Regions from separate parts of the Paenibacillus sp. EB106-05-06-XG162 genome, predicted to be linked through region 2. Evidence: riboswitches for the same ligand, from Rfam matches in the RefSeq annotation. Region 2 holds a riboswitch; the other holds the start of a gene.
What was found. A riboswitch is a leader RNA that binds a small molecule or an ion and turns the genes downstream of it on or off. The one in region 2 is predicted to bind ZMP and ZTP.

Region 1 (11,095 bases), on a different contig from region 2:
AAGCCCTCGTGAAGCAACTCTCGAAAGGGATGCGTCAGCGGGTCACGCTCGCTAGAGCACTGCTCCACAAGCCGGATCTATTATTTTTGGATGAACCGACATCTGCGCTGGACCCCAAAAATACGATGCATATCCATGAGAGCTTGCGCAAGTTGAACGAAGCAGGTACGACAATTTTCTTAACGACACATGATATGTCGGAAGCCGAGCAGCTCTGCGACCGCATTGCCTTTATCCACGAAGGTGAAATTTCGGCACTCGATACGCCGCAGAACTTACGTCTGATGTACAGCGATCACAGCATTACCGTCGTCACAGAACACAACGGAAAAGAAATTATCATTCAAGATGCAGCAGGCATCGCGAAAATTAATGAATACATGATGAATAGCCAATTACAATCCATTCATTCGAACGAACCAACATTAGGAGATATATTCGTTAAACTTACGGGAGGGAACTTACAATGACATTTTCAATGAGAAGATTTCAAGCGATTGTTCAAAAAGAATGGAAAGATGCGATTAAAAATCCGCAAGTCTTATTAATGGCTGCGATGCCAATCATGTTCACTTTCATGTTCCAGAGAATGGGGATGGAAGCCGGTATTCTATTAAGCATGCCGATTCTATTCGTCCTGTCGATGACGGCAGCCTTCGTCCAAGCCAGCATGGTGTCCGAGGAAAAAGAGAAACATACGCTTCGCGTCCTGATGCTGTCCCCAGCGTCTGCCATTGAAATCTTATTCGGCAAAAGCTTCATCACAATGCTCATCTCGATCGTGGTCGTTGCCATTAGCGTGGTCGTCGTAGGCCCTACGTTAACGATGGACTATCTCTGGTTAGTTCTTATGTTCCTCTTAGCCCTTATCATGTTCATCGCGATTGGTACCATTATCGGTCTCATTTCACGTACGGTACAAGAGACGTCAATCTCTGGCTTACCGGTCCTATTGATCTTCATGGTCGGACCGATGTTCGCACCCATGTTAAAAAATGAGTTCTTGGAAACCATCGTATCTTACTTACCAACAGATCATCTGATCCACGCCTTAACGGAAATCACGAAGGGAAATGGATTCAGCGCTATTCAAGGCGACTTCCTGAACATCTTGATCTGGACCGCCCTATCGATCCCAGCCTGCCTGATCATCTACCAGAAACGTAGATTTGACTAATACGATATGCACGAAGCGAAGGGCTCTTAATCCGCGAAGGATTCAGAGCCCTTGTTGTGTTGATTGCGATTCGACGATGTGGGAATAGGAATCAGCCATCGAAGACTGATCGCTAAGACAATGACAGCAGCGCACCAGTAGATCGAAGCCGTCCCCGTGGCTGCATCCAAGGTGTAGGCAAGCGTTGGCCCAATCGAGGCTCCTAGATCCGTCGTTACGGTATAGGCTGTCATGATGGCCACTTTCGACGGTTGCGAGGCTGAGACCTCGGTCGCAAACGAATCTACGACGGTGGTGACGGCACTAATGACCAGCTGCAGGCCGAGCAGCAAGACGATCCAGAGGCCAAACGGCATTGGCAACGGAATCATGGCAAGCAGACACGCCGACGCGAGCAGTACAGCAGCAACGACGCGATGCGGACGTGATGCGCGGTCAAAGCCTCTGCCAATCAGGGGCGCCAGCCACGGCTGCCAGCTCGAACGAATGGCTTGCAAGATACCTGTAAGCGAAGCTGCTCCAATCGTAAAGATTCCAATCGTCACGAACGTGGATTCATGCACTTGAATGAGTCGACTTAACGTGGCATTGAACATTCCTTGGAAGACAAGCGCTGTCGCTAGACCCGTGACGAGCATCCATAACACGGTTGGTACTCTCCATGGGCTCATTCTCGACGCACCCTTCGATAGATCCGTGTGGATCTCAATTCGTGAGTCTGAGATATGACGAATGACATAAGGAATACTCAGCAGGGCAATCGCGCCAAAAATGAGCGATACAGCTCGCATACCGAATAGATCGACTGCAAAGGAACCCACCAACATGCCGACAAGACCGCCAATACCCGAAATTCCATTATATGTACCAATATATTGCCCCCGATTCCCAGAATCGGAGAGCTGCATCACCGTCAGGTATCCTCCGAGACGCAAGAAGCTCCAAGCAATGCCCCATAATATCCGCATCAAGAGAAGCACCCAGAAGCTTCCGACTATGCCATAAGAGGCTGTCGTAATCGCGGCGAGACTAACGGCAAGCAATACCCCCGTACGAGTAGAGATGGAACGGTACAACCAGCCAATCAACGGATTAAGCGGCAGCCGAATCAATCGATTCGCAGAGAGTAGAATACCGACCTCCCATAACGAGGACAAGCCGATTTCCTTCCAATGGATGGGGAGCACAACGTAGAGCATCGAATCCCCTAATAAGCAAATCGCAGTAATCCATGCAAGCGCTTGTATTCTTCGTTGGTTCTCCAACCGCTTCACCCGTCTTCCTGTTTTTGACAGCATAGCGAAAGGGTTGTGACGTGTCAATAAATTTCATCCCCACAAAAATCCCCCACAAAGTGGGGCCACTGCTTCGATGCTTATTCAGGTACTTTGCGGGACCCCGTATCTTAAGTGCTATCATGTTAATAAATCAAAAAACCGACCCCTATCAGTGAGGAGTCGGTCTTCAATCTACTTTTTAAGATTAGTATTTCAGGTTCGGGTAGAGCGGATATTGTGCTGTCAAATCACGTACCATACCGCGTGCTTTCTCGAGAACCGCTTCGTCTTTCGGGTTCTTAAGCGTCATCGCAATGACTTTCGCAATGGTCTTCATCGCTGCTTGATCCATACCACGGGAAGTGGCCGCTGGTGTACCGATACGAATACCACTTGTTACGAATGGGCTCGTTGGATCAAATGGAATCGCATTTTTGTTCACAGTAATGTTCACGGAGTCTAGCACATGCTCTGCATCTTTACCTGTGATGTTCAAGTTGCGTGTATCAATCAGCATCAAGTGGTTATCCGTTCCGCCGGATACCAAGTTCAAGCCTTCTTCTACCAATCCGGCAGCTAGCGCTTGTGCGTTGTTAACCACGTTCTGTGCGTAAGTCTTGAAGGATGGCTGCAATGCTTCACCAAGCGCAACAGCTTTCGAAGCAATCACGTGCATAAGTGGTCCGCCTTGCGAACCTGGGAATACCGCTTTATCAATCGCTTGTGCCCATGATTTGCGGCAAAGAATCATACCACCGCGAGGTCCGCGCAATGTTTTGTGCGTCGTTGTTGTTACGAAATGTGCATGAGGCACTGGGCTAGGATGCAATCCTGCAGCCACTAGACCTGCAATATGCGCCATATCGACGAAGAACAATGCGCCTACATCATTCGCAATCGCTGCGATTTTCTCAAAATCAATAATGCGTGGGTATGCACTTGCACCTGCTACGATCATGCGAGGCTTGTGTTTGAATGCTGCTTTGCGCAGATCATCATAATCGATGCGGAAATCTTCTTCGGATACGCCATAAGCAACGAAGTTATAGAGTATTCCGGATGCATTGACCGGACTACCATGCGTTAAGTGACCGCCATGGGCAAGGTTCATACCGAGAACCGTGTCACCAGGTTTCAATGCCGCTAGGTAAACTGCCATGTTCGCTTGTGCACCGGAGTGAGGCTGCACGTTGGCATGTTCAGCACCGAACAATTCTTTGGCACGGTCTCTAGCGATATCTTCCACGATGTCGACATGTTCACAACCGCCATAATAACGTTTGCCTGGGTAGCCTTCTGCATATTTATTCGTAAGAACGGTTCCCATCGCTTCCATAACCGCTTCGCTCACGATGTTCTCTGATGCGATCAACTCAATGTTGTTGCGCTGGCGTTGAAGCTCCAAGTCCATTGCTTTCAATACTTCAGGATCTGCCTGTCTCAAATGATCTACCATTTCCAATTCCTCCTCATGATTAGCGGAGCAAGGCTCCAATATATTGAGTGCTAATTGCACGTATAAACTGCTCGTTCGCCACCGATTAGCTTCGGCCTCGTTCTAGCCATCGTCACGCGTGCCTGCCCCACCTGCTTAATCGATGGACGTACAGGAACAGCAACGTGGCGTAAATGCATACCAATGAGCGTCTCCCCAATGTCTATCCCCGCATGCGCTTCGATGGTCTCCACGAGACATGGCTCCGTAAGATGACGATACGCATATGACGCCATCGATCCGCCGGCTTTCGCAATTGGTACTGCAGACACCTCATCGAGTCGATAGTATTCTGCCGCTGCGCGTTCGACGACAAGCGCTCGATTCAAATGCTCACAGCATTGAAAGGCGAGATAGAAGCCGATTTCACTGCGAACTTTCTCAAGACCCGCATACAATTCGGCCGCTATCGCCTCGGCACCGCTGGTCCCGATACGCTGACCTACGACTTCGCTGGTGCTCGTGCCGATCACGACGATCTGACCTGCTCGAATCGATGCCGCCTCGACAAGCTCACGTAGGATCTGCTCGACTTGCTGCTGAATAGATTCTTGTTCTTGTTGATTCATCGTAACCGTCTCCTTTCACTTCTTCCACTGAAAAAGAGTCTTCTAGGAGCGATATTGCTGCTCGATTTGATTCACTTTGTTCACACGGTTCACGTGACGCGGCCCTTCGCTAAACGGTGTATCCAGCCATACTTTCACGATTTCCTCTGCAATGCCTGGACCAATCACGCGTTCACCCATTGCCAGTACATTCGTATTGTTATGTTCACGCGTTGCTTTTGCGGAGAAAAGATCATGCACCAATGCACAACGGATACCTGGAACTTTATTCGCTGCGATGCTCATGCCAATTCCTGTCCCACAGACAAGAATTCCACGATCAGCTTGCCCCTTCACTACTTGCTCACATACAGCAATCGCATAATCCGGATAATCAACTGAATCCGTACAATTGCAACCGAGATCTTCCACATCATGTCCTAATGAACGTATAACTTGAATTAGCCCGTCTTTGAGAAGCGTTCCTGCGTGGTCTGCGCCAATAGCGATTTTCATAGTCGTTCCTCCTGCTACCCCATCGTAATCGTATTCCATAACAATATGTGTTCAAAAAACCGGATGACTTTTTGAACAACCTCTTATAGTATACCTAATTTTTGGGGAAAAAACGAAAAAAAGAGCATGACGCGTCGCATCCACGTCTTTGCTCTTTTGCCCAGGCGACCGGCCGTATGTTCCGATGCTCCACCGTGGTAATATCCACTTCGTCGCCAGTTACATCGGATCTGTCTCGATAGGATCATCATATCTCAAACGATCATGAAAATCAATGGGGCATTTTCAGCCTTGTGCACGCTTCAGCAGCTTCAATAATGCGCTATGAATTTCGGCCAAGCAATGACGATATTCTCCCAGAGAACCGCCATACGGATCACTTATATCAAAGCTGGGAATGCGCTGTTGCAGCGCAATGATGGCTGCTCGGTCCGAATCCGGAATCGGCTCACCTAAGGCATGCTTCATCTGCCAGTCAGCAATGCGCTCTTCAAGCGTAATCAAATCTGCAATGACTTGCTCGTCCATTTCCACATATTCCTTGAGCGTATAAGTATGCTCAATCGAGCCAGGGAACTGTTGAACAACGTGCTGCTTATGTCCGCTCGTCATCGTCAGAATCAGATCTGCCCATTCGACTTCCCAACCGGTGAGTGGCGTAGATGAGGAACCCGCAGCATCAATCTGATGGTCTTGCAGCGCCGTAACCGCATTTCTCGAGATGGACGCGCCCTGCGACGCTGCAACACCCGCCGAACGAACTTCGATATCCAGATTTGCATCCTTCGCAAGCTTGCGCAGCAGCGCTTCTGCCATCGGACTCCGGCATGTGTTCCCGGTGCACACGAATAAGATGTTCATCACACGCTCATCTCCTTTTTGCTTGCTAGATTAAATTCGTCTCATCGAATTCAAATTATAAAATAAATAATACGCCAAATGTAAATAAAATAACACCGCCAAACGCCTCGCCATATTCGCTTAGACGATGACTAACTTGGCTGCCAAGCATAAGCCCCAGGATCGACATAATCCCGCCGCACAGTCCAAAGGATAAAATCGTCAGCCATAAGTTAATAGGGAACATGCCTAAGGATACACCTACGGAGAAGGAATCGATACTCACGGAGAGGGAAAATAAAACAATCGCCCAACTGCTGCGATAATTAATGGATTGAACGGCATCTCCCCGCAGGGAGCTATATATCATATGTCCACCGAGCAATAGCAGCAGCCCGCCTGCAGCGAGCGTCGCAACATTACCGAGCAGCGCCCCCAAATACCGCCCCATGTACAACCCAGCTAGCGGCATCAAGATATGAAAGATCGCAACAACAGCCCCGATCTTAATAATCTCTCGCACGCGAATCCCTTTCATACCGATACCCAGTCCGAGCGAGAAGGCATCAAACCCTAACGCAACGGCCATGACCAGTATGGTGATTAGCTCGCCCCAAATTGCTATGCCCGTTTCCATCTACGTTCCTCCATTGTCCATATGATCTTGTACAACCATATGCGGACAGGGCCGGAAAGATACATTGAAATTGTGGGACAAGGGAGAAACAACGCAGTAGAACAGGGGATGAGTAACCGAAATTTAGAGCTGGATGATTCGGTGACCTGCAGCCTTCACGAGCCGGTTCATGACCGCAAGGCCAATCCCGTCTTCAGGACAAGCTTCGGCGAGAATGAACGTGACGCCCTGCTCGTCGAATTCACGCAGCGCGGCATAGAGTCGCTGCGCGGCATGCTCCAACGCATGCAAGCTGCCACAGGAGACGACGACATCCGCGCGATACGCGGCGATATGCTCGTCGAAGGCAAGTACCCCGCTGCGTTCCCCGCGCTGCGATGCAGCATCGAGCTCGGCTTGAATCCAAGCCGAGACTTGTCCTGGCGCTTCGCCCTTGACGATGCGCATGGTCCCGCGCGGCGCATAGTGCGCGTATTTCATCCCCGGCGAACGTGGGGTATGGCTTGCGTCGTCGTCCGCAGGAGCGGCCTGCTCCGCTGTGCCTTGCGCTAAGGCGCTGTCGCCAGCATGGCGACTCGCGCCCGTAATCTGCTCCGTCGATGCCGCGATGGCATCGCTTGGCGCGATGTCGGACGTACGCGTGAGCGCCGGGTCGATCGTGACCTCGGCCGCGACCTCGCGCAGCGCCTCGACCGTGATGCCGCCCGGGCGCAGCACGTTGACCCGGTCGCCGACGAGCTCGACGACCGTCGACTCGACGCCGACGCCTGTCGGCCCGCCATCGACGATGCCGTCGATGCGGCCCGCGAGGTCTTCGCGCACGTGCGCGGCGAGCGTCGGGCTTGGGCGCCCCGAGCGATTCGCGCTTGGCGCCGCGACGGGGCAGCCTGCACGCGCGATCAACGCGAGAGCGACATCATGCGCCGGCATGCGCACGCCAACCGTCGATAACCCCGCAGTTACGCGGGGGGAGATGATGCCTGGACGTACAGGCAATACGATCGTGAGGGGTCCGGGCCAGAAACGGTCCATCAATAGACGTGCCGTCGCATTGTATGGCAAGACGAGCGTGTCTAGATCAGCAATATCTGCGATGTGTACAATGAGCGGATTGTCCGATGGTCTTCCTTTGGCGGCAAAAATCTGTTCGACCGCACTTGTACTTCGCGCATCTGCACCAAGCCCATATACCGTCTCCGTCGGAAAAGCGACCGTCCCGCCCGATGCGAGAATCTGCGCCGCTTCTTCCAGTGCCTCGGTTGAGGCCTCAAGATCTCGAACTTCCCAATATGTTGTGTTGCGTATCATTTCATTTGCTTGCATGTGCGCTCAGTTCCTTACTAATAAGTTAACCTTTATTATATCACAATTTGACAATCATCCGTTCTAGCTGAACAACCCCGCGATAAAGTCGAATATTTTGACAATCCAATCCCATAGGAAGAAGCGGACTTCCGCCTCTCCGCCACCATCCGCTGAAGCAGCCGATGTCGAACCTCCGTCAGCCACGAGCGGCGCACCTTCCGTATCCGCAGCTTGGGCAACAGCCTCTCCTGTCCCTGCATCGATGAAGCAAAGTGGAGGGAACAACACGCACCACCAGTTCTGACCTTCCCCTTTACCCAGTGTAATGCGTAGAGCCTCATAATCCCCAGCAGGATAGACTTGATCCCCGTACATCTTCGTCGGAAAAGGCACCACGCCGAGTTCAACCTTATACCCGTAATCCTGCTCGCGAGCCGTTAACTCCTTGCCCACCAATTTCTCAATATCGGACAGGTGCTCCTTGATCTTCGCACGTGCTTGCTTCAAACTCTGTGGATCCTCTAATGTTGCCACCCAAGTGTTCACTTGATCTACGACTTTATCGCGAATCTCGCGCTTAACCTTTTGATCGAACGCCGAATCCGAATTCGCAAGAATGCGCAGCCGGATGGATTCTTTCGGAATTTCTTGCGTTGCCCCTACCTCTGTTGAAGCCGCCGATACGACAGCTGCCGAACCTACCAGATTTAAGAACCAACCTAATAGAATAAGAATAATCATGATCGAATAAGTGCTTTTTTTCTTAAGAATCTGAATAAGATTTGCCATGTGATGAAGCCTCCCCGCTCTATCCTTTGGTATTTCTCAGTATGTCCAGAACAGAGGGGGATAAACCTATCAACCTAGCATTCTATGAAAAAAATGTATCCATGCAAAAAAGGGACGCAAAACCGCGTCCCTTTTCCCTATTCCAAATTGGCATGTCGCCCGAGCATCGCCGTATTATCAACTTCTCCGATGCCCATCAGCTGCAGGATGATCGCATCAAATATAATCAGCAGCGACTGTTCGAACAAAGCCCCCATCGGCTGAATGGTCGCACGCGCCAGAGAGGTATTCTCCTTAGAAGCAGCCGGTATTTGAACGATGGTATGTGCAAGCTCGCCAATGGTTGATCCCGGGTGAATCGTGATGGCCGCAACAGATGCGCCAATAGCTCTCGCCTTCTCCGCCATCGCAACGAGACTCTTCGTCTCCCCCGAACCTGAACCAATAATAAGCAGCCCATTCTCCCCGAGGCCCGGTGTCACCGTCTCCCCGACAACATAAGTGTTGAATCCGAGATGCATGAGCCGCATCGCGAAGGCACGCATCATCAATCCCGACCGACCTGCCCCCGCAACCAAGATCCGATCCGCACGAACAATCTGAGCGATCAAGGCGTTCACGGATGCTTCATCCACCGCTTGAACGGTGCGCGAGAGCTCTTCTAGAATCCCTATTGCATAGCTCTGCATCGTTGTCTGCATCGACATCGGCGTTACCCTTGCTGAATCAATTGACGCATTTCGGCAGCCACTGATTTCTTATCCGCATGGCTTGTGATCCCGCCGCCAACGATAACGAGGTCCGGGTTTGCTTGAATCACTTCTGGCAAGGTATCGAGCTTGATGCCGCCTGCGATAGCCGTTTTAGCTTGTTTGACAACGCGTTTGATGGCATTCAATTCCTCGAATGAGTTTTTGCCTTCCGCCTGGTGGTCGTAACCGGAGTGCACGCAGATGTAGTCTACGCCCATCGCGTCGATCTCTTGTGCACGTGTCTCCATGTCTTTGACATTGATCATGTCGACCATCACTTTACGGTTCTGTTTCTTCGCTTCAGCCACAGCGCCTTTAATTGTCGAGTCATCAGATACGCCAAGTACCGTAATAATGTCCGCACCCGCTTCAGATGCCTTCATCACTTCGTAGCCTCCTGCATCCATGACCTTGAGGTCAGCCAATACTTTCAGGTTCGGGAACTGTTCTTTCATCGCTTTTACCGCGTGAAGACCTTCGTTAATGACGACGGGTGTACCAATTTCTACGATATCGATAAATGCTTCAACCTCACGTACCACTTCGATTGCTTCAGGAATGTTCACGAGATCTAGCGCTAATTGTAATTCCATAATGTTATATACCTCCATAATATCCATGATTGTTTCTTTGGGAAACTAGGTATATTCTAGAGTCAGACCGATCAAAAAGGAAGTACGCACTTTGAAGTGGTGTAGTTACTTGAAGGATACTAATGGAGGAGGGAACCGCCTTGGCAACGGAACTTAAAGAACGAATCAATCTCAAGGAAATTAACTGTGAGAAGGAGCTTACCTTAGCAGTCATCGGCGGCAAATGGAAGCTCATCATCCTCTGGCATATGGGACTAGATGGCACTTTGCGCTTCAGCGAGCTCAAGAAACGCATCCCCTCGATTACGCAAAAAATGCTGACCAATCAGCTTCGTGAACTGGAGGAAGATCAACTCGTCACACGCAAAGTGTACGCCGAGGTTCCGCCGCGTGTGGAATATTCGCTCACAGCCTACGGTGAGAGCTTGATGCCGATTCTACAGATGATGTACAAGTGGGGCAAGGAGTATGGCGAAGAAGTGGTGTGGAAGGACTGAGGCGGTGAACTGCTCTACCCTGTGCTCTTGAAGATCTTCATCTGAAGGCCATGGGGATGCAGCGTCCTGAGCGGCGTGGCCTATGTTGGATATATGCAGGATAGAGCACCAGATAAGTGCCTATTACGCACCTATTTTGGATATTTGCAGGATACGTAGGCTAATTCCTACGATATACCTTGAAATTCAACAGCTACAGTGCAATTTTCCAACATAGGCACCGTATTGAGGAAAATTGTACGGAAATTAGTGCAACAATCCAGTATAGAGCTTGCGTGACGGACATCGTGTGAAGCTAGACAAGACGATACGCCCCCCACATAGTGCTGAATATTGTTTATTAAAAAGAAAGACCTCTTGCCCCACATCACAGTGGAGTTTGAGGTCCTTTCGCTTGAATTCGGGGCATTCCCACGCCATACGAACAATGTGGGACAGCCCCTTTTTCTTATATACCGTTCATAACACGCTTATGCCTGCTCACGCACCGCGATCACATGCCGCTCAATGCCCGCGTAATCAGACACGATGTACACCGTGTCCCAGTGCCCCGCCGCCTCCATCCAGGCGGCGACCTCACGAGCTTGGCCTTGCCCAAGCTCGAAGCCTACGACGCGCGGCACTGCTGCCAGCAGCGGCAGCTGCGCGAGCATACGGCGGTACGGATCG
Region 2 (11,095 bases):
AAGATTTCGTAGCCTTTGTCCGCCACAAGCTCGGTCTGTGGAAGCTTCTCGATCCGCTCGACGGATTCTCCTGCTGCGTAGTAGATGTACTTCTGATCTTCCGGCATACGCGCGATGTATTCATCCAGCGTAACCAGCTTCTTCTCGGTGGAAGAGTAGAACATCAGCAGGTCTTGCAGTGTTTCTTTGTTCATGCCGTAGTCGCTGTATACACCGTATTTTAGCTGTCTGCCGAAGGCTTTGAAGAACTGCTCATACTTCTCGCGGTCATCCTTCAAGAGGCTAGATAATGCACTCTTAATTTTGTTCTTGATATTCTTCGCGATCAAGCTCAGTTGACGGTTATGCTGCAGCATCTCTCGGGAAATATTGAGGGAAAGATCTTCGGAGTCGACCAAACCTTTGACGAAGCTGAAGTAGTCCGGCAGCAGGTCTGCGCATTTATTCATGATCAATACACCGTTAGAGTAGAGCTCAAGGCCTTTCTCATATTCTTTCGTGTAATAATCGAAAGGTGTACTCTCAGGAATGTAGAGGATCGCATTATAGACGACAGCACCGTCTGCACTGATATGAAGATGCTTCAGCGGCTTGTCGAATCCGTAGCGTTTCTCCGCATAGAAATTATCGTAATCCTCGGCAGTTAACTCGTTTTTATTTTTGCGCCAGATCGGCACCATGCTGTTAATCGTCTGCTCTTCTTGGTAATCCTCAAGCTCTTCGCTGCCTTCAACTGGACGCTTTCCTTGCACATCCATCTTAATCGGGTAGCGGATGAAGTCGGAATATTTCTTGATGATGGATTTGAGGCGATATTCCTCTACATATTCATCGTATTGATCTTCTTCCGTATTCGGCTTGATGTTGAGGACAATTTCCGTTCCCACTGTAGCCTTATCGCATGGCTCAATCGTGTAGCCGTCAGCACCTGCTGATGCCCATACATAAGCTTCGTCACTTCCGAAAGCCTTACTGTATACCTTCACTTCGTCTGCGACCATGAAGGCCGAATAGAAGCCGACGCCGAATTGACCGATGATGTTGTGTCCGTCTTTCGCTTCGTTCTCTTTCTTGAAGGCTAGCGATCCGCTCTTCGCGATCACGCCGAGATTGTTCTCAAGGTCTTCCTTCGTCATCCCGATCCCCGTATCGGTAATCGTAAGCGTACGAGCTTCTTTGTTCGCAGTGACCTTAATGAAATAATTCTCTTTGTCAAAAACAAGATTGTCATTGCTAAGGGCCATATAGTACATTTTGTCAATGGCATCACTCGCGTTCGAGATTAACTCACGCAGGAAAATTTCTCTCTGCGTATAGATGGAGTTAATCATCATTTCGAGTAATCGTTTGGATTCGGCTTGAAATTGCTTCTTAGTCATGTATAAATCTCCTTTCAAGGTTAAAAAATCAGATATGTGTTGCTGCTATGATTATGTAGTACGGCTGCAAGGGTGATTAGCACTCTGGATGAATGAGTGCTAATTCTTATTTCTATATACCATATTCCAAAATTGGGTGTCAATAGCGGAGAGTACGTCTCATCTGAGAATCAAGGGGTGCATCTTAAGATCATCTCTGCTAAAATAAGAAAAAAAGCGGGATGTGACTGGCGAAAATGAGTGGAATGAACCACGAGGAAGCCTCCCGCTCTAACGATCCGTTCGCCTGGGGAAAAGTATTTGCAGAAGATTCGTATGGTACGAGTCTGCTGTGAATGCTTTTTTTTGTTTCTTATTTTATTCAAATAGGGAGGTTGTCGAAATGACGACAATAATGAAGGCGAAGGAAGCAGCAGACCAAGTGTATGAGAACGTGAAGCAGCATGTAGAAGAATGGAAGGGGAAAGGGCACGAGCCTCGGCTAGCCGTCATCCTGGTGGAAGGGGACCCGGCATCCGCATACTATGCGCAGTCGAAGCAGAAGATTGCACAGCGGATCGGGATTGCATTCGATCTCTATGAATACCCGCAAGCGGTGCATGAGGAAGAGATTATGCAGCAAGTCGCACGGTTAAATACTGACCCGGCGGTACACGGGATTATGCTGGAGCTCCCTTTGCCGAAGCATCTATCGGCGACAACCATCGTGAATGCGATCACACCATGGAAAGATATTGATGGGGTGACCCCGAGCAATCAGCGAGCGACCATTACAGGGGAAGTGGGACTCTATCCGGCTACGCCGCAGGCTTGCATTCAGCTCCTGAAGCATTACGGCTATCCATTGGAAGGGAAGAATGTGACCTTGATCGGTCGGGGACAGACGGTAGGATTGCCGCTCTTCCATCTGCTTCAGCATGAACAAGCGACTGTGACAGTCTGCCATTCGAGAACGCCAGATCTTGCGATGCATCTGCATCATGCGGATATTGCGATTGCAGCGGTAGGGCGCGCGCATATGATTCAACCGAATATGGTGCATGCGAAGCTCGTCTTCATTGATGCAGGCATTAATGAAACGGATGAAGGGAAGATTGTCGGAGATATTTCGCCTGACGTGGCTCCACATGTACAAGCCGTATCCCCCGTACCTGGCGGCGTCGGGACGTTAACGACGGCCATTCTCTATCAGAATCTCATGAAAGCCATCCGTCTGCAGAAGGAGGTGCGTTAATCATGCGTACGAACCAATGGGATCAATCCATTCGGACTTTTATAGAACAAGCGGGGAGCTCAAGTCCTACACCGGGTGGAGGCAGTGTCGCTGCGCTTGTTGCGGCATTAGGGGCCTCGATGACCTCGATGGTAGGCAACCTCTCGCAAGGAGAGAAATATGCAGCTTATCAGGAGCAGATCCATGAGACATTAGAGCGGGTGAACACGCTCACGACAATCTATGAACAACTGCTTGCGCAGGATATGGATTGCTTCGAGCAGTACGTGGCCGCTCTCAAGCTGCCGCGGAACTCCGAATCGGAGAAAGAAGCACGTAAACAGGCGCTGGAACAAGCGACGATTCAGGCGATTGATGTGCCGATCCGTCTGATCGAAGCTTGTCTTGCGGGGATGCGGTACGCGAAGGGAATTGCGGATTGTTGCAATCCGCATGTGCTCTCTGATCTAGGAATCAGCGCGATCTTGCTCGAGGCTGCGGCACAATCGGCTTTGTTGACGGCTCAGATCAATCTAGTGTCTTTGAAAGATTCGTCGCTGCAGCATAAATATAACGACACGATCACGCAATTGATGCAGGACATCGATGCGTTCAAACAGGAGACCATGGTCACGGTAAGAAGCCGTATGGGCGTGTAACGACCGTCCCGCTCACTTGAATGTAGAGCACCCTACCGATTATACTTGAAGTATTCTTCCAAATTGAGGTGAACGGAACATGGCTTTCCAAATGATTCGAGGTAGATAGTCTCCGGGCTGGGTAACACGCGTACCAGCTATCAAGGGGGTCGTATGCCCTTTTGCATAACGGAGAATATCCACTAAGGTCAATTGGCAGGCTTTTTCGTTTGTATATGAATCATTTTGGAAGGTGGCAGAATTAGACATGAATGAACAAGAATATCGACAATTTTATGATCAGGTTGGAGCAATGAACGGCTGGGATTTCAGCAGGATGAAAGTGGTCTCGGAAGGGATACAGTGGGATCTCTATCAAGAAGTCACGAGGGTCTGCAGAAAGTCGGATCTCCTCCTGGATATCGGTACGGGTGGAGGAGAAGCGCTGTTAACCATTGCGGATGCCGTACTACTCGCAATTGGCATAGATTGTTCATCTGGCATGATGAAGACGGCAGAGAACAACTTAAGACGAGTGGGGAAATCCAATGTACGTTTCCATCAAATGGATGCGGAGCGACTCGTTTTTCCAGATCGGTTGTTCAATATCGTCTCTTGCAGGCACTCTGAATTTCATGCGCAAGAGGTTGCTAGAGTACTGGCCGACGACGGAATCTTCTTCACACAGCAGGTCAGTGAACGAGACAAATGGAACTTGAAGCAAGCGTTCGGAAGAGGGCAATCCTGGGGAATCTCGCATGGCACCTTGCAGCGTCGATATATCCAAGAGTTAAGGGACGCAGGCTTGAAGGACATTCAAGTCTATGAATATGATGCGACGGATTACTATGAATCCGTTCAAGATCTCCTATTCCTATTGAGGCATACGCCGATCATTCCGAACTTCGGTCAGGACCAGATGGACTATACGATCCTCCATCAGTTCATCAAGGAGCATCAGTGCGATCGAGGAATTCGAACAAACTCCGAACGATTTATGATCGTAGCGCGCAAATAATCAACCCCAAGATCCTCGTTATTCACTCGAATAACGGGGATCTTTATACATAACAGAGGAGATAAGCCATGATGATACGCAAAGCCATGACAGAAGATTGCCACAACCTAAGTAACCTAGCCTATCGGTCCAAAGCGCACTGGGGATATTCCGAGGACTTCCTTGCGAAATGTAGAGATGATCTGACGGTAACCGCAGCCTATTTGGAGCAGCATCTTGTGAATGTCATGGAGCGAGATAACGAACTTATAGCATTTTATAGTTTCTCGGTCCAGGACAAGAAGCTGGATGCGTTGTTTATTGACCCGGAGCATATCGGGAAGGGCTACGGCAAGCAGATGTGGTCCGACCTGTTAAGCAAGTTGAAGGCGCTGCATATTGCAGAATTTACATTAGATAGCGATCCTTATGCCGAAGCGTTCTATGCCAAAATGGGAGCGAAGCGAATTGGAGAGATTACATCTACGGTATTCCCCGATCGCAAGCTCCCGCTGATGCACGTCTATGTGAAGTAGCTCGGGGAAAGCCGTTATATATTCAGCGTAAAATGGATGCGATGCAAGCGCAATACAGCCTCGGATGTGAAGCCACGGCGAGAATCACAGACCAAAAGCCACAACCGTCCGGTTGTGGCTTCTGTCTAAATGTTATTTGCCGATTTCATCTAAATATGCAAGCCATTGCTTCTTATATTCTGCCTGGATTTTGTCCAGTCCAGCTTGTTTTGCCTTCTCCATGAATATTTTCAAGCCACCCTCAACGTCATCAACAAGACCTACGTTAAGCGGATATAAATATTGTTTTTCTACTTGCAGGACAGCTGCTTTCTCAGCTTGGTATGATGTCCAATCCTCAGGGAACCCTTGGAAAATTTCTGGTCTCTCCATTTTATCGAATTCTTTGAACATATCCAACACAGCATCAAAGCTCTTATCAAACAGCATGAACTCCGGATTTCTCCATGCCCAGCTCTGCATACCTTCTCTCGGGAAGCCGTTCGACTGCGCGTCACCGAGCATATGGTAATACTTTCCATCCTGAACTTCGAAGTTTTTGCCTTCAATTCCGTATTGCGTCAGCCAATTGTACCGTTTATCTGTTACCATTTTTTCATAGAATGCAAGTGCTCTCTCTGGATTTTTGCTGCTGCGTGGGATCGCGAAGCCGTTGTGGATCGGATGCACCGGCGATGCAAACCCTTTCGCATTTGGATAAGGGAAGTAACCAAGCTCCCAATCCGGGTGGGTCGATTTGATTTTGATGACGGAATCGTTGAAACGGTTCGGATTTTCGCTACCTAGAACGGCTGCGGCCTTACCGCTTGCAAACACATCATGACCACTATCTTTTATATTCAAGACGTTCTTCGGCCAATACCCTTTGTCAGCCCATCTTTTGTACATTTTCAAATCTTCTAGATGCTTCGGAGAACCCCAATAAGAAGTGATATCTCTTGGATTATCATACGTCATAAACTGACCATATGGAATGTTACCACTGCTGTTAATGACCTTGGTAGTTAATTGAATGATTGCATCTGTTTGATACCCTTGATTGTCAGCTAAAGGAAGCATATTCGGCTCGTTCTTACGGATTCCATCCAAATATTGCTCTAAAGTTTCAATCGATTCCGGCTTTGGCAAATTGTATTTCTTGCGCAAATCTTCTCGATAAGCAATCCCTTCGTTAACATACTCTTTCCATGTTGCAGGAACGGTGTAAATCTTCTTGTTGACTTTGACAGCTTCCCACATGTTCTTCGGCACGAACTCATTTAGCTTCGGTGCAGCCTTTGGCAGTAGATCATCTAACGGAAGGAAGGCACCTTTCTTCGCATAACCCTGATAAAACGTCCAATCTGCTGTAAAGATTAGGTCAATTGGCTGTCCAGAGGACAACAGAAGCTTATATTTCTGTTCCCAGTCTGTCCATGTCGTAAAATTGAACTTCACCGTTGCGTTTAAATCTTTTAAGGCAAGCTTGTTGATTTCCTCCTGAATGATAGGCAAATCCTTCGGTGCGTCTCCCAGCATGTAGAATTGGAGTTCGACCTTTTTGGACGTATCAATACCTGCCGGATTAGTGTCCTTGGTATCGGGTGTGGTAGCTTGAGTTCCATTGTCCTTCGTCTGCGTGCTGTCAGTCGTTGTACTGCTGGCGTCTTTCTCCTTAGTGCCACACCCTGCAAGCATACTTGCAGCGAGCGTCATGATCATGCATACCGATAATATTCTGCGCTTTACCATACCTATTCCCCCTATAACATAATATATGTCAGCCGAATGCAAACAACAATACCTTTGTTCACCTCGGTACTAACCTTTCACCGCGCCAATCGTCAACCCTTTTACAAAATACCGCTGCACGAACGGGTATAGGAACACGATAGGACCTGTAACGACAAGTGCCATGGCCATTTTGGTAGATTCCGTCGGAATTTCTTTAGCAAGGGTAACACCTGTACCGCTCGCCATATTCGATAAAAACTGCATCGTATTGACTGTATTGTATAAGTAGTACTGCAGCTGGTACATGCTCGTGTCATTAATGAACAGCGAAGATAAGAACCAGTCGTTCCAATAGGTCAGCGCCAAGAACAACCCAACCGTTGCTACGCCCGGCATGGATAACTTAAGCACAATGCTATAGTAAATTTTGAAATCGCCCGCCCCATCAATTTTGGCCGACTCGAATAATTCCTCGGGAACAGCAGATTTTATGAAGTTTTTCATCAATATAATCAGAAACGGCGTCATCAATCCTGGCAAAATAAGAACTGCATACGTGTCAGACAAATTGAAGTATTTGGTGATCATGATATACCAAGGTACAAGTCCGCCACCGAACAATGTGGTGAAATAAATGAAGAAGGAGAACTTGTTGCGATACTTAAAATCCTTCCGCTGCAGAACATATCCTGTCATGGTGATGAGGAATAATCCAGTCACCGTTCCAACAACCGTTACAAATATCGTTACACCGTAAGCTTTCAGCAGCTGGTCCGGAAATGTGAAGATCATCTTGTACCCTTCTAATGAGAATACCTTAGGGATCAGATGAAATCCGTCTCGGATAATGGATTCGTTCGATGTGAATGAACCCGAAATCATAAGTAGAAACGGAAATATACAAGCAATTGAAAGCAGTGTTATGATCAAATAGGATGACGTTCTGAACAACAACGACATGCCGGCATTATTATCTTTCAAGGTAATCCCTCCTTTATATCCGTCTAGAACAAGGCATAATCCTCGTTAATTTTTTTGATGATATAATTCACCGTCATAATAAGTACAAATCCGAACAGCGATTGATACAAGCCAGCTGACGTAGCCATACCGATATCAAAATTCACCTTCAACGAGCGGTAAACATACGTATCGATAATGTCCGTGACATTAAATAGTAGACCGTTATTACCGACAAGTTGATAGAATAGATCAAACTGTCCCTTCATAATACTGCCTAGCGCAAATAATAAGAGAATCACAAAGGTTGGCTTAAGCATCGGTACGGTAATGTGCCAGATTCTCTGCATAATATTAGCTCCGTCAATTTTGGCAGCCTCATAATATTCGTCGCTGATCCCCATAATTGCGGCCAAATAAATGATCATACTGTAGCCGAGGTTCTTCCATATATAAAAAATAGTGATAAGAATCGGCCACACCCAAGGCGTATTATAAATATCTACCGGTGCAATCCCCAGCGATTTTAAAACCTGATTAAAGAATCCCGATTCGAAATTAAACATGTTAAATGCTATTACGCTAAGAAGAACAAATGACATAAAGTACGGCAAAAACATAATCGATTGGGTAAATTTCTTAAACCACTTACCTCGAATTTCACTTATCAGAATAGCTACAGCAATCGCCATTACATTACCTAATATGATGAACACAACATTGTATCCGACTGTATTGATCGTTAGCTTCCATAAATCCCCTGATTGGTAAAGAAATTTGAAATTATCGAGTCCGACAAACGGACTTCCGAATAAACCACCTTCAAAATCATAACTTGTAAATGCATAATAAATACCGACCATCGGAAAATAGGAATTAATTAAGAAGAACAGAACTGTCGGCAACAGCATTAAAAACATGACTTTATTTTTGTTCAATTCGTAAAAAAAGCCTCTCTTCTTTAACATGTCCTACGGCCTCCCCCATATGAAGTGTGTTGCTTGCTATGTTCACAGTGTAGATTAGAGTGTTCGGACAAATATACTGTATCCTGCCGCATATCGCTGACAAAACTGCACTTTTCGGGAGTGAACTTTGTGTACTTTCATGAATCTTTTCTACATTTGCACCCTTTACAAATTCAATAATTGAATGCCATTAATTGATATTGTATACTTTCATTACATATTGAAAGGGGTTTCATAATTGATGACTATTCCAGAGTCCAGGGAGCACAAGAAAGTATATACACGAATCCTAATGAGTTTTATTGGTTGTGTGATCCTTACTCTGCTCGCGACATCTACCATCTTGTACATGAACTTCGAGGATATTGCGCTCAAGCAAGTCTACCATGCCAATTCCAACAGTCTTGTCCAGATCAAGAACGAAGTATCCAAGATGACCGAAACCGCGACTTCCCTATCATCACAAATTTACAACGATTCAGCTGTATCGAAATTACTGTATTATGAGAATCCGAACATCTACGATGCGATCTTCGCACAGCAGCAATTGGATAATTATCGGGCATCATTGCCATTTATTGAATCCATCTATGTATATAACGCAAAATCCAAACAGTTCTACATCAGCTCACATAGCATGCGTAACGGAATCCAACCGAAAGCCGGGCTGGACGACGAAGGAATATTGAATATTTTCAATGATTTCAAAAAATATAAGCCTTTTCAGCCGATTCCGAGAACGTACAACATCGGTTCCATTGAGACGACCAAAGTGTCCAGCTACACCTACTTGTGCTACAGTGTCATCAACGATAATGACTTCTTAAATACAGCGGTAGTTGTCAATATTGCGGACTCTTGGCTAACTCAACGCGTGGAGCCAACGAATGGGAATCCTGCAGGGGAACAGACATTTATCATGAATAAGGACGGGATTTTGTATTCCAAAAACAGGACCAAGCCAATCCTTACCGATTTATCTGATCTAAGCTATATTCAGAAGATACTTACGGACACAGATTCCTCTTCTTATTTTGTAGATACGGTGAACGGAGTTCGTTCATTAATCTCTTACACGTCTCCGGATACGTTAGGCTGGAGATATGTTCGCATAACTCCTTATGACAACATTACACATGACATTAGCAAAATGCGCTTTCGGACGCTTTATATTATTGGAGGTATACTGCTCTTAGGATTATGTGTTTCTTATATTTATTCTCACAGAGTTTACCTTCCGTTCGATAAAGTCCTTCGCAAGTTCAAGACGCTGGAAGCCGAGAAACGAGATCATCAGTATATTTTGAAGCAAGATTTTCTTAGGAATACGATATTGGGGCGGGAAACGAATCTTTCAGGAGTTATACAGGAAAAGCTGCAATATTTTGAATCGAAATTACTCGTAGATCATCCATCATGCCTCGTTCTGCTCAAGATCGATCAATACGCCTATTGGTTGGAGCATTATCATGGAGATTTGAAGCTAATGAAGTATGCCATCATGAATATTAGCGCAGAAATTGCGTTCTCTACCTTTAGCGTTGAGACCATTGACATGGGAGAGAATCATATTTTGCTGATCCTGAATATTCGCGATCCGCTGCAGGAACATAATCAGGAAGCGATGCTGGACATGATGCATGAAATGCAAACTTCAATTCTCAATCACATCAAGCTCTCCGTCTCTTTCACTGCAAGTCCGATGATTGAGTCGGTCGAACAATGGACCGGAGCGTACATGCAAATCATGGAAGCTTCCATGCATCGGCTGTTTAAGGGACATGGGAGCATCATCTTTTCGCAAGACATCATGAATTTGAAATCCAAGGAATATGTTTTCCCCGCACATAAAGAGAAACAGCTCTCAGAAAGTATCATGAAGGGCAGTATGGACGAATCCCAGAGCATTTTCTGCGTAATCGTAAGTGAAACAGAACAATATCCCTTTGCGGTACTACAACTGGTCATTTCTCATTTAACGATTACGATCAACAACATCTTAAGATCCTTGCAAAAGAATAATGCTTTCATCGTTACGCCTGACTTCGATATGTCCGTCTCATCATTGAATCAAGCCGAAACGATGGAAGAGATCCATTTGCCTTTTTTCAAATTGTTCGAAGATATCAGCAGAATGCTGGAGGAGAAACGCAGCACGAAACATGAGGATTTTGTCAACAAAGTGCACGAGATCGTCGCTCAGCATTACAGCGATCCGAATCTTTCATTAAATTTCATCGCGGATCAGCTATCGATATCACCGATTTATCTAAGCCGGCTGTATAAGCAGCTAACCGTTAATTCGCTGTCTGATGTCATCGGTGAAATGCGCATGAACAAAGCGAAAGAGCTGTTGCGCCTTTCCGATTATACGGTTTCTGAAATAGCTGAAAAAACCGGGTTTACGAACAGCTCGTATTTCTATAGGATATTTAAGAAAAACAACGGTATCACGCCGAATGATTATCGCAAGAACACACAAGATGCTGCTGATCATTGAATTTACTAGAAATTTGATGCCAAGCGAACGCAGTATATCTGTATGAACAAAAAGAGTACCTCTCGTTCGGAGAGGTACTCTTTAATCTTTTATACCGTTCGTTGTCCAGCATGATGCTTGCCTCGTGGTGCGTGTGTACGCGCTTTGGGTTTGGAAGGCCTCATTCCTGCTGGTCTCGAAGGCTTGTCGGT

Region 1: linked by a shared signal. The riboswitch ahead of rpiB (ribose 5-phosphate isomerase B) and the one ahead of AC3WU2_RS22520 (bifunctional 5,10-methylenetetrahydrofolate dehydrogenase/5,10-methenyltetrahydrofolate cyclohydrolase) in region 2 are both predicted to bind ZMP and ZTP.

Annotation. Positions count from the first base shown of each region.
Region 1 is NZ_JBYTDT010000002.1:318,985-330,079, reverse strand. Features, by position in the region: gene AC3WU2_RS07325 (ABC transporter ATP-binding protein) at 1-470, shown strand, start outside; gene AC3WU2_RS07320 (ABC transporter permease) at 467-1,177, shown strand; gene AC3WU2_RS07315 (MFS transporter) at 1,204-2,499, opposite strand; gene glyA (serine hydroxymethyltransferase) at 2,660-3,910, opposite strand; gene AC3WU2_RS07305 (TIGR01440 family protein) at 3,961-4,518, opposite strand; gene rpiB (ribose 5-phosphate isomerase B) at 4,561-5,013, opposite strand; ZMP/ZTP riboswitch at 5,165-5,246, opposite strand; gene AC3WU2_RS07295 (low molecular weight protein arginine phosphatase) at 5,299-5,874, opposite strand; gene AC3WU2_RS07290 (manganese efflux pump MntP) at 5,930-6,490, opposite strand; gene AC3WU2_RS07285 (L-threonylcarbamoyladenylate synthase) at 6,614-7,813, opposite strand; gene spoIIR (stage II sporulation protein R) at 7,877-8,584, opposite strand; gene hxlB (6-phospho-3-hexuloisomerase) at 8,722-9,291, opposite strand; gene hxlA (3-hexulose-6-phosphate synthase) at 9,297-9,929, opposite strand; gene AC3WU2_RS07265 (winged helix-turn-helix transcriptional regulator) at 10,070-10,426, shown strand; gene prmC (peptide chain release factor N(5)-glutamine methyltransferase) at 10,897-11,095, opposite strand, start outside.
Region 2 is NZ_JBYTDT010000012.1:174,512-185,606, reverse strand. Features, by position in the region: gene htpG (molecular chaperone HtpG) at 1-1,379, opposite strand, end outside; ZMP/ZTP riboswitch at 1,593-1,678, shown strand; gene AC3WU2_RS22520 (bifunctional 5,10-methylenetetrahydrofolate dehydrogenase/5,10-methenyltetrahydrofolate cyclohydrolase) at 1,762-2,613, shown strand; gene AC3WU2_RS22515 (cyclodeaminase/cyclohydrolase family protein) at 2,616-3,251, shown strand; gene AC3WU2_RS22510 (class I SAM-dependent methyltransferase) at 3,499-4,248, shown strand; gene AC3WU2_RS22505 (GNAT family N-acetyltransferase) at 4,317-4,763, shown strand; gene AC3WU2_RS22500 (extracellular solute-binding protein) at 4,896-6,494, opposite strand; gene AC3WU2_RS22495 (carbohydrate ABC transporter permease) at 6,564-7,436, opposite strand; gene AC3WU2_RS22490 (ABC transporter permease) at 7,481-8,404, opposite strand; gene AC3WU2_RS22485 (helix-turn-helix domain-containing protein) at 8,646-10,904, shown strand; gene AC3WU2_RS22480 (DEAD/DEAH box helicase) at 10,994-11,095, opposite strand, start outside.